Regions from separate parts of the Janthinobacterium amylolyticum genome, predicted to be linked through region 1. Evidence: predicted binding sites of a transcription regulator. Region 1 holds the regulator's gene; the other holds the start of a gene.
The links. The regulator sigma-54, encoded in region 1, starts transcription at its own class of promoters, with help from an activator protein. The targets are predictions, from matches to a motif close to TGGCANGNAANCTGCTTT.
Positions count from the first base shown of each region.

Region 1 (4,195 bases):
CTCGGGTACCAAGCTCACGCATTATCCTGCCGACGATTCGTCCGATATCGACCAGCCTTTCGTGCGCAAGCTCACGCCGGGCATGCCGCCGCTGAACATGAATGCGGAGCTGGCGCATATCGACCAGGACAATACCCGCCTGCAGCTGCACCGCAAGGTCGTCATCGACCGGGCGGCCAGCCCGAAGGCGCAGAACCTCACCATGAAGACGGAAGCGCTGACGGTGTTTCCCGATGAAGAGCGGATGGAAACGGATGTGCCTGTCGATATCCTGACGGGCGCCTCGCGCATCAACGGCGTCGGCATGAAGGCCAATAACGCCACCGGCGTGGTGGAAGTGCAGAACGCCTTGCGCATCGTACTCCCGCCGAAGCCACGGCCAGCCGCCGCGGCACAATGACAGAATGAAACAAGGAAACCATAATATGAAAAACGTCTTGCTGTTGACCCTGTTGTCCACCGTCTGCTCGCTGGCAGTGATGGGCCCGGCGCATGCCGAAAAGGCCGATTCCGAGAAGGAAGCCGTCATCACCGCCCAGCGTGGCCAGGTTGATGATGTCAAGCAAGTGCGCACCCTCACGGGCGACGTCGTGCTGGTGAAAGGCACCCTGACCATGAAGGCGGGCCGCGCCCTGATCACGGAAGATCCGCAAGGCTACCAATTCATCACCTTCTGGGCCGATCCCGGCAAGCTGGCCACCTTCCGTCAGAAGCGCGATGGCGCGGGCGACCTGTGGGTGGAAGGCGAAGCGGAGCGCGTCGAATACGACAACAAGACGGAAGTGGTGAAACTGTTTTCCAAGGCCAAGCTGACACGCCTGGAGGGCACGAAAGTGACCGACGTGGCCAATGGCGCCTTCATCTCGTATGACAGCCGCAAGGAAGTCTTTACGATGGAAAATTCCGACAACGGCACCAACACCCCGGGCGCCGGCAGCGTGCGCATGGTGATCCAGCCGAAGACCAAGGCCCCGGCGGCGGAGAAAGCGCCGGCGACGCCTGCGCCAGGAAAGAAATAATGGAAAATACACGTTGCGGCAGTACCCTGATCGTTCGCGGACTGCAGAAAACCTATGGCAAGCGCCAAGTCGTACATGATGTCTCGCTGCAAGTCGAATGCGGCGAAGTGGTGGGCCTGCTGGGACCGAACGGCGCCGGCAAGACCACCTCGTTCTACATGATCGTCGGCCTGGTGCCGTCCGATGGCGGCAGCATCGATATCAGCGGCGTGGACATTTCCAGCCTGCCGATCCACCGCCGCGCGCAGATGGGCTTGTCATATCTGCCGCAGGAAGCGTCTGTCTTCCGCAAGCTGACGGTGGAAGACAATATCCGCGCCGTGCTGGAAATCCAGACCATCGAAGGGCGTCCCTTGAAGAAGGCCGAGATCGAAGAGCGGCTGGATAAATTGCTGGCCGACTTGCAAATTGAAAAGTTGCGCGAAAACCAGGCGCTGTCCCTGTCCGGCGGCGAGCGCCGCCGCGTGGAAATCGCCCGCGCGCTGGCCACCGACCCCCGTTTCGTGCTGCTCGACGAACCGTTCGCCGGCGTCGATCCTATCGCCGTGATCGAGATCCAGCGTATCGTGCGCTTCTTGAAGGAGCGCAATATTGGCGTGCTGATCACCGATCATAATGTGCGCGAGACGCTGGGTATTTGCGACCGTGCCTACATCATCAACCAGGGCTCGGTACTGGCGTCGGGACGCCCCGACGACATCATCGCGAACGAGTCGGTACGCCGGGTCTATCTGGGCGAACACTTCCGTATGTGAGCCAATGAAACAATCATTGCAGCTGCGCACTTCGCAGCACTTGGCACTGACGCCTCAGTTGCAGCAATCGATACGCCTGTTGCAATTGTCTACCCTGGAGTTGCACCAGGAATTAGAGCAACTGCTGACGGACAACCCCTTGCTCGAACGCCTCGACGATCCCCTCGACCGTTCGTTGCGCCTGCTGTCCGATGGGGCCCTCAGTTCCACGGCCGCACCGGCCGAGGCGCCACCGCAGCCACCGAGCCAGGAAGCGCCAGCCGCGCCCGCTGAAGGGGAAACGTTCGACGGCGAAGGCGGCGATGCGCCGGCCGCCATGGATGGCGCCGACAGCGACTGGAGCGAAGCGAGCCGCGGCAAGGCGCCCGACGACGAAGATGCGCGTCCACAACTGGAAGCCCACCACTGCACCCTGCGCGAACACCTGATGGAACAGATGCGCGTGACGGTGCTCGAGTTGCGCGACCGCGCGCTGGTCGAGCTGATCATCGACGCGCTCGACGACAATGGCTACCTGGAAGAGTCGCTTGACGACATCCTGGCGCGCCTGCCCGAAGAACTGGAAATCGACGCCGACGAACTGCGCACGGCCTTGTCCCTGCTGCAAAGTTTCGACCCGCCCGGCGTGGGCGCGCGCAATGCGTCCGAATGCCTGGCGCTGCAAATCAGGCGCTTGCCGCAGATCGCCATGGTGACGCGCCGCATGGCCCTCGTCATCGTGGAAAAGCACCTGGCCTGGTTTGCCCAGCGCGATTTCAACAAGCTGAAAAAAGCCCTCGATTGCGACGATGAAGATTTGCGCGAGGCGCAGACGGTAATTCGCCTGTGCAACCCGCACCCGGGTGCCGTGTTCGCCTCGGATGTCTCCGACTACGTGGTGCCCGACGTCGTCGTCAAGCGCGCGCGCAATGGCTGGCAAGTCACCTTGAACAATGACGTCATGCCGCGCCTGCGGGTAAACGCCATGTATGCCAATTTATTGAAGCAAGGCAAGGGCGAAGGGGCCATGGGCGCGCAGCTGCAAGAAGCCAAGTGGCTGATCAAAAACATGCGCCAGCGCTTCGATACCATCTTGCGCGTGGCGCAGGCGATAGTAGAAAGACAAAAGAACTTTTTCTCGCATGGGGCCGTTGCCATGCGCCCCCTTGTGCTCCGTGAAATAGCTGATACACTGGGTTTACACGAGAGTACTATCTCGCGGGTAACAACTCAAAAGTACATGCTGACCCCGCATGGCATGTTCGAGTTGAAATATTTCTTTGGTAGCCACGTCGCCACCGAAGCGGGGGGCGAAGCGTCATCGACGGCGATACGGGCATTGATCGTGCAACTGACAGGAGCAGAAGACCCTAAAAATCCTTTATCCGACAGTAAGATTGCGGACATGCTGGGGGAACAAGGCATGGTGATTGCGCGACGTACTGTTGCCAAATACCGGGAAGCATTGAAAATTCCGCCAGTGAGCCTGCGTAAGTGTTTGTAAGTTTTTTTCGGTTCCTCTGCGGGCCGGATACGATGGACCGCACGAACCCGATCATCTTTAGGAGTGTGTATGAATCTCACCATCAGCGGACATCATCTCGAAGTGACACCAGCCATCCGTGAATACGTACAAACGAAACTGGAGCGCGTAAAACGTCATTTCGATCAAGTCATCGATATTGCCGTGATTCTGACCGTCGACAACCTCAAAGAGAAAGAAAAACGTCAAAAGGCCGAAGTGAACCTGCGGCTCAGTGGTAAAACTGTGTATGTGGAAAGCCTGGCGCAAGACCTGTATGCCGCGATTGACAGCCTGATTGACAAGCTGGACCGGCAAGTGATGAAGTACAAAACCAAAGTGCAAGGGCACGGTAAAGAGGCGATCAAGCATCTGCCAGACAGTTCGGACGAGGAATTCGCCGCCGCCTAAGCGGCCTGCGATTCTCAACCCGCTGTGATCAACTAAGGGCGCGCCTACCGCGCCCTTTTTTGCGCCCGTCGCCCTCGCCGGGGATGGACGGGAACGCAATGTTCGTGGTGAAAGCGCTAGAATGCGCCATCTTCACCTCTTTCCATCCTGCCATGAGCGACTTCGTCCAGACTGCCATCCGCAACCGCACCGGGCATATCGTGCTCGACCGCCCGAAAGCCCTCAATTCCCTCTCGCTGGAGATGGTGCGCGCCCTCAGCGCCGCCTTGCTGGCCTGGCGCGACGATCCGCAGGTCGACGCCGTCGTCATCCGCTCGAGCAGCGACAAAGCCCTGTGCGCCGGCGGCGACATCCGTTTCTTTTATGACGCGGGCCTGGCCACGCCGCAGGGCGGCAGCGCGCTGCTGGAAGACTTCTTTACGGAAGAATATGCTTTAAACCATCTAATTCATTTTTACCCGAAACCGTATATCACCGTCATGGATGGCGTGGTGATGGGCGGCGGCATG
Region 1 is NZ_JBNYXL010000010.1:194,644-198,838, reverse strand. Features, by position in the region: gene lptC (LPS export ABC transporter periplasmic protein LptC) at 1-400, shown strand, start outside; gene lptA (lipopolysaccharide transport periplasmic protein LptA) at 426-1,019, shown strand; gene lptB (LPS export ABC transporter ATP-binding protein) at 1,019-1,774, shown strand; gene ACQ4WR_RS21510 (RNA polymerase factor sigma-54) at 1,779-3,257, shown strand; gene hpf (ribosome hibernation-promoting factor, HPF/YfiA family) at 3,327-3,686, shown strand; gene ACQ4WR_RS21500 (enoyl-CoA hydratase/isomerase family protein) at 3,839-4,195, shown strand, end outside.

Region 2 (4,195 bases), on a different contig from region 1:
CCTGCGTTGATGTTGACCTGGATGGCGGGCAGGATCAGGGTCGGCATGTCCAGGGTGGCGTCGCGGCCCGTGCGCATGGCCACGAATTGTGCTTCCGTGATGCCGTCGCGCAGGTGGATGTTGCTGGCGCGCTGTTCGGCCACCGTCACTTCCCAGCGCGGCGCGCGGCCGTTGGGCGGGTAGTCGTGGCACATGAACAGCCTGGTTTGCGGCGGCAGCGCCAGCAGGCGCCGCACGGAGCGGTACAGCAGGGCGGCCGAGCCGCCGGGGAAATCGCAGCGGGCCGAGCCCACGTCCGGCATGAACAGGGTGTCGCCGACGAAGACGGCGTCGCCGATCTGGTAGGCCAGGTCGGCCGGCGTGTGGCCGGGCACGTGCAGGGCGCGCACTTCCAGCTGGCCGATATGGAATACCTGGTCGGGCGCGAACAGCTGGTCGAACTGCGAACCGTCGGCGCGCGCGCCCGCCTGGTGGTACACCTGGGAAAACGCCTGCTGCACCGTCTGGATGGCCGCGCCGATGGCGACGTCGCCGCCCAACTGCTGCTGCAGGTAGGGCGCGGCGGACAGGTGGTCCGCATGCGCATGGGTTTCCAGCAGCCAGCGGCACTGCAAGTCGTGTTCGCGCACGAAGGCGATGACCTTGTCGGCCGAGGTGGTCGAGGTGCGGCCCGCCTTCGGGTCATAGTCGAGCACGGAGTCGATGATGGCGCATTCCTGGCCATCTTCCGCATAGACAACATAGGTGACGGTGGCGGTAGCCGGGTCGAAGAAGGCTTGGATTTGTGGGGTCATCACAGTGAAAAAGTGCGGGCAGGGAGCATCATTATATCGTCACAGTTCGCTAAAAAAATGCTGCAAATTGACTTTTGACATGCGAAAAACAGATAAGGCCGCCAAACTGCATGCGGCACAGCCGTGCGCACCCTGCGGCTTGCTGCGTGGTAATCTCATTCTCACAAGGAGGAATTCATGAACGATACCACTGCACGCAGCGAACAGTACCGCGGTTTCACCATCTCCGTGACGCCGCAAAAGGACAATGACGACTTATGGGATTTTACCTACCGCCTGCAGCGCGACGGTGAACCCGAGGCGCAGGCCATCACGCGCAGCCGCACCCTGGGCGGCTATCCGGCACCGGACACGGCATGCATCGCCGGGCTGGAAGTGGCCAAGACGGAAGTGGATAATCTGCTGCGCCCTTGAGCCAGCGTAAATCGTTTAGCCTGAAAGCCGGCCTGACGGCGTGCGGCGCGTGAAACACGTCGCCTGAGGCCGCGCTTCATGCTACGATTTATGATCGAATCAGTTCTTATGGAGGCACCCCATGGATAGCAGTTCTAAAATTCACTATAAAGGCTGGGAAATCGTTCCCTTGGCCGTGCCCACCACCGATGGCAAATGGTCAGCCAGTTGCGACATCGAACGCGCCACCGCGGAAGGCCTGGAAGTATTCGAAGGCTCGACCATGCAGTTCGTGCGCGACGACGAGGAGGGCGCCATTGCCGCCGCCTGCGAGGAAGCGGTGCGCCAGATCGACAACATCATCGCCAACCCGCTGGTGCGGCTGGCCTAGCCTGTCCGCGCAGCCTCACCCGCAGATTCACCCGTATTACTCCCAGCCGGCGCCCGCCGGCTGTTTTTGTTCTGGGCTGGACCCTTGCCCGTTTCCGCGTTTGCATCGCCACCTTGATATGCCTCTTGTTGCATGTTTCACTGCGATGTTTCAAAATGGATTGAATGAAACAAGAATGAAACATTTTGTGCCTCGAACGTCACAATGCTGGTCTGCTGCGTGACAGCCGGCCAATGTCGCCATATGGGCGTTTCAAGGCATTTTCACTCTGCCGGCACACCATGTTCACGCCGCCGCGCAAGCCTGGCACGGCATTTGCAATACTGGTAGGCATAGCCGTTCCATGAAACATTTGGGACGCCCCGAACCCCATAAGGTGAACACATGACCCAATACTCCGCAGGTGCCGCATTCCGCAAGGCCGTCCAGGAAGAATCCCCTTTACAAGTCGTTGGCGCCATCAACGCCAACCACGCCCTGCTGGCCAAGCGCGCCGGCTATAAAGCCATCTACCTGTCCGGCGGCGGCGTCGCGGCCGGTTCCCTGGGCTTGCCCGACCTGGGCATTTCCAGCCTGGACGACGTGCTGACCGATATCCGCCGCATCACCGACGTGTGCGACCTGCCGCTGCTGGTCGATGCGGACACGGGTTTCGGTTCGTCCGCCTTCAACGTGGCGCGCACGGTCAAATCGATGATCAAGTTCGGCGCGGCCGGACTGCACATCGAAGACCAGGTGGGCGCCAAGCGCTGCGGCCACCGTCCGGGCAAGGAAATCGTGAGCAAGGAAGAAATGGTCGACCGCATCAAGGCGGCCGTCGACGCGCGCACGGATCCGAACTTCGTCATCATGGCGCGCACCGATGCACTGGCCGTCGATGGCCTGGAAGCGGCCCTGGAACGCGCCGTCGCCTGCGTCGAAGCGGGTGCCGACATGATCTTCCCGGAAGCCATCACGGACCTGGACATGTACGCCACCTTCGCCAAGGCCGTCAACGTGCCGATCCTGGCCAACATCACGGAATTCGGCGCCACGCCGCTGTTCACGCTGGACGAACTGCGCAGCGCGCACGTGGGCCTGGCCCTGTATCCCCTGTCCGCTTTCCGCGCCATGAACAAGGCGGCGGAAAACGTCTACCAGGCGCTGCGCCGCGACGGCACGCAAAAGAACGTGGTCGACACCATGCAGACGCGCATGGAGCTGTATGAATCGATCAATTACCACGACTTCGAGCAAAAGCTCGATGCGCTGTTCGCCGCGCAAAAGAAATAAGTAAAGAAGCAGGGACCGCCTGCCGGTCCCGCAGTGACGCACCCGAGACAATTCAATCTGGAGAACACAATGACCGCACCGCAAGCCGCCACTTTCAAGCCTAAAAAATCCGTCGCCCTGTCCGGCGTCACCGCCGGCAACACGGCGCTGTGCTCGGTCGGCAAGACCGGCAACGATTTGCACTACCGCGGCTATGACATCCTGGACGTGGCCGACAGCTGCGAGTTCGAGGAAATCGCCTACCTGCTGGTGCACGGCAAGCTGCCCACTTCCGCCGAACTGAAAGGCTACAAGGCCAAGCTGAAATCCCTGCGCGGCTTGCCGTCGGCCGTGAAGCTGGCGCTCGAAGCGCTGCCGGCCGCCGCCCACCCGATGGACGTGATGCGCACGGGCGTGTCCGTGCTGGGCTGCACCTTGCCGGAAAAGGACGACCATAACGCACCGGGCGCGCGCGACATCGCCGACCGCCTGATGGCGTCGTTCGGCTCCATGCTGCTGTACTGGTACCACTACAGCCATAACGGCAAGCGCATCGAAGTGGAAACGGACGACGACTCGATCGGCGGCCACTTCCTGCATCTGCTGCACGGCGAAAAACCGTCGGCATCGTGGGAAAAAGCCATGCACACGTCCTTGATCCTGTACGCGGAGCATGAGTTCAACGCCTCGACCTTCACCAGCCGCGTGATCGCCGGCACGGGTTCGGACATCCACTCGGCCATCACGGGCGCCATCGGCGCGCTGCGCGGCCCGAAACACGGCGGCGCGAATGAAGTGGCGCTGGAGATCCAGAAACGCTACGACAACCCCGACGAAGCGGAAGCGGATATCCGCGAGCGCGTTGCCAACAAGGAAGTGGTGATCGGTTTCGGCCACCCCGTCTACACGATTTCCGATCCGCGCAACGTGGTCATCAAGGAAGTGGCGCGCAATCTGTCTTTGGCCGCCGGTTCCACCAAGATGTTCGACATCGCCGAGCGCCTCGAATCGGTCATGTGGGAAATTAAGAACATGTTCCCGAACCTGGACTGGTTCTCGGCCGTGTCCTACCACATGATGGGCGTGCCGACGGCGATGTTCACGCCGCTGTTCGTCATTTCGCGCACTTCCGGTTGGGCCGCCCACATCATCGAACAGCGCATCGACAACAAGATCATCCGTCCGAGCGCCAACTATGTCGGCCCGGAAGACCTGGAATTCGTGCCGATCAAGGACCGCAAATAATGAGCACTGCAATGACTACGCCGATGAATACCCTGCACCGCAAGCGCTTGCCGGGCACCCAGCTAGACTACTTCGACACGCGTGCCGCCGTCGATGCGATCCAGCCAGGCGCCTACGCCAC
Region 2 is NZ_JBNYXL010000008.1:64,394-68,588, reverse strand. Features, by position in the region: gene ACQ4WR_RS17825 (MBL fold metallo-hydrolase) at 1-794, opposite strand, end outside; gene ACQ4WR_RS17820 (hypothetical protein) at 972-1,208, shown strand; gene ACQ4WR_RS17815 (hypothetical protein) at 1,330-1,578, shown strand; gene prpB (methylisocitrate lyase) at 1,963-2,850, shown strand; gene prpC (bifunctional 2-methylcitrate synthase/citrate synthase) at 2,920-4,074, shown strand; gene acnD (Fe/S-dependent 2-methylisocitrate dehydratase AcnD) at 4,098-4,195, shown strand, end outside.
Region 2: a site for sigma-54 is predicted at 1,883-1,900, ahead of prpB (methylisocitrate lyase). Genes of this name have one in related genera too.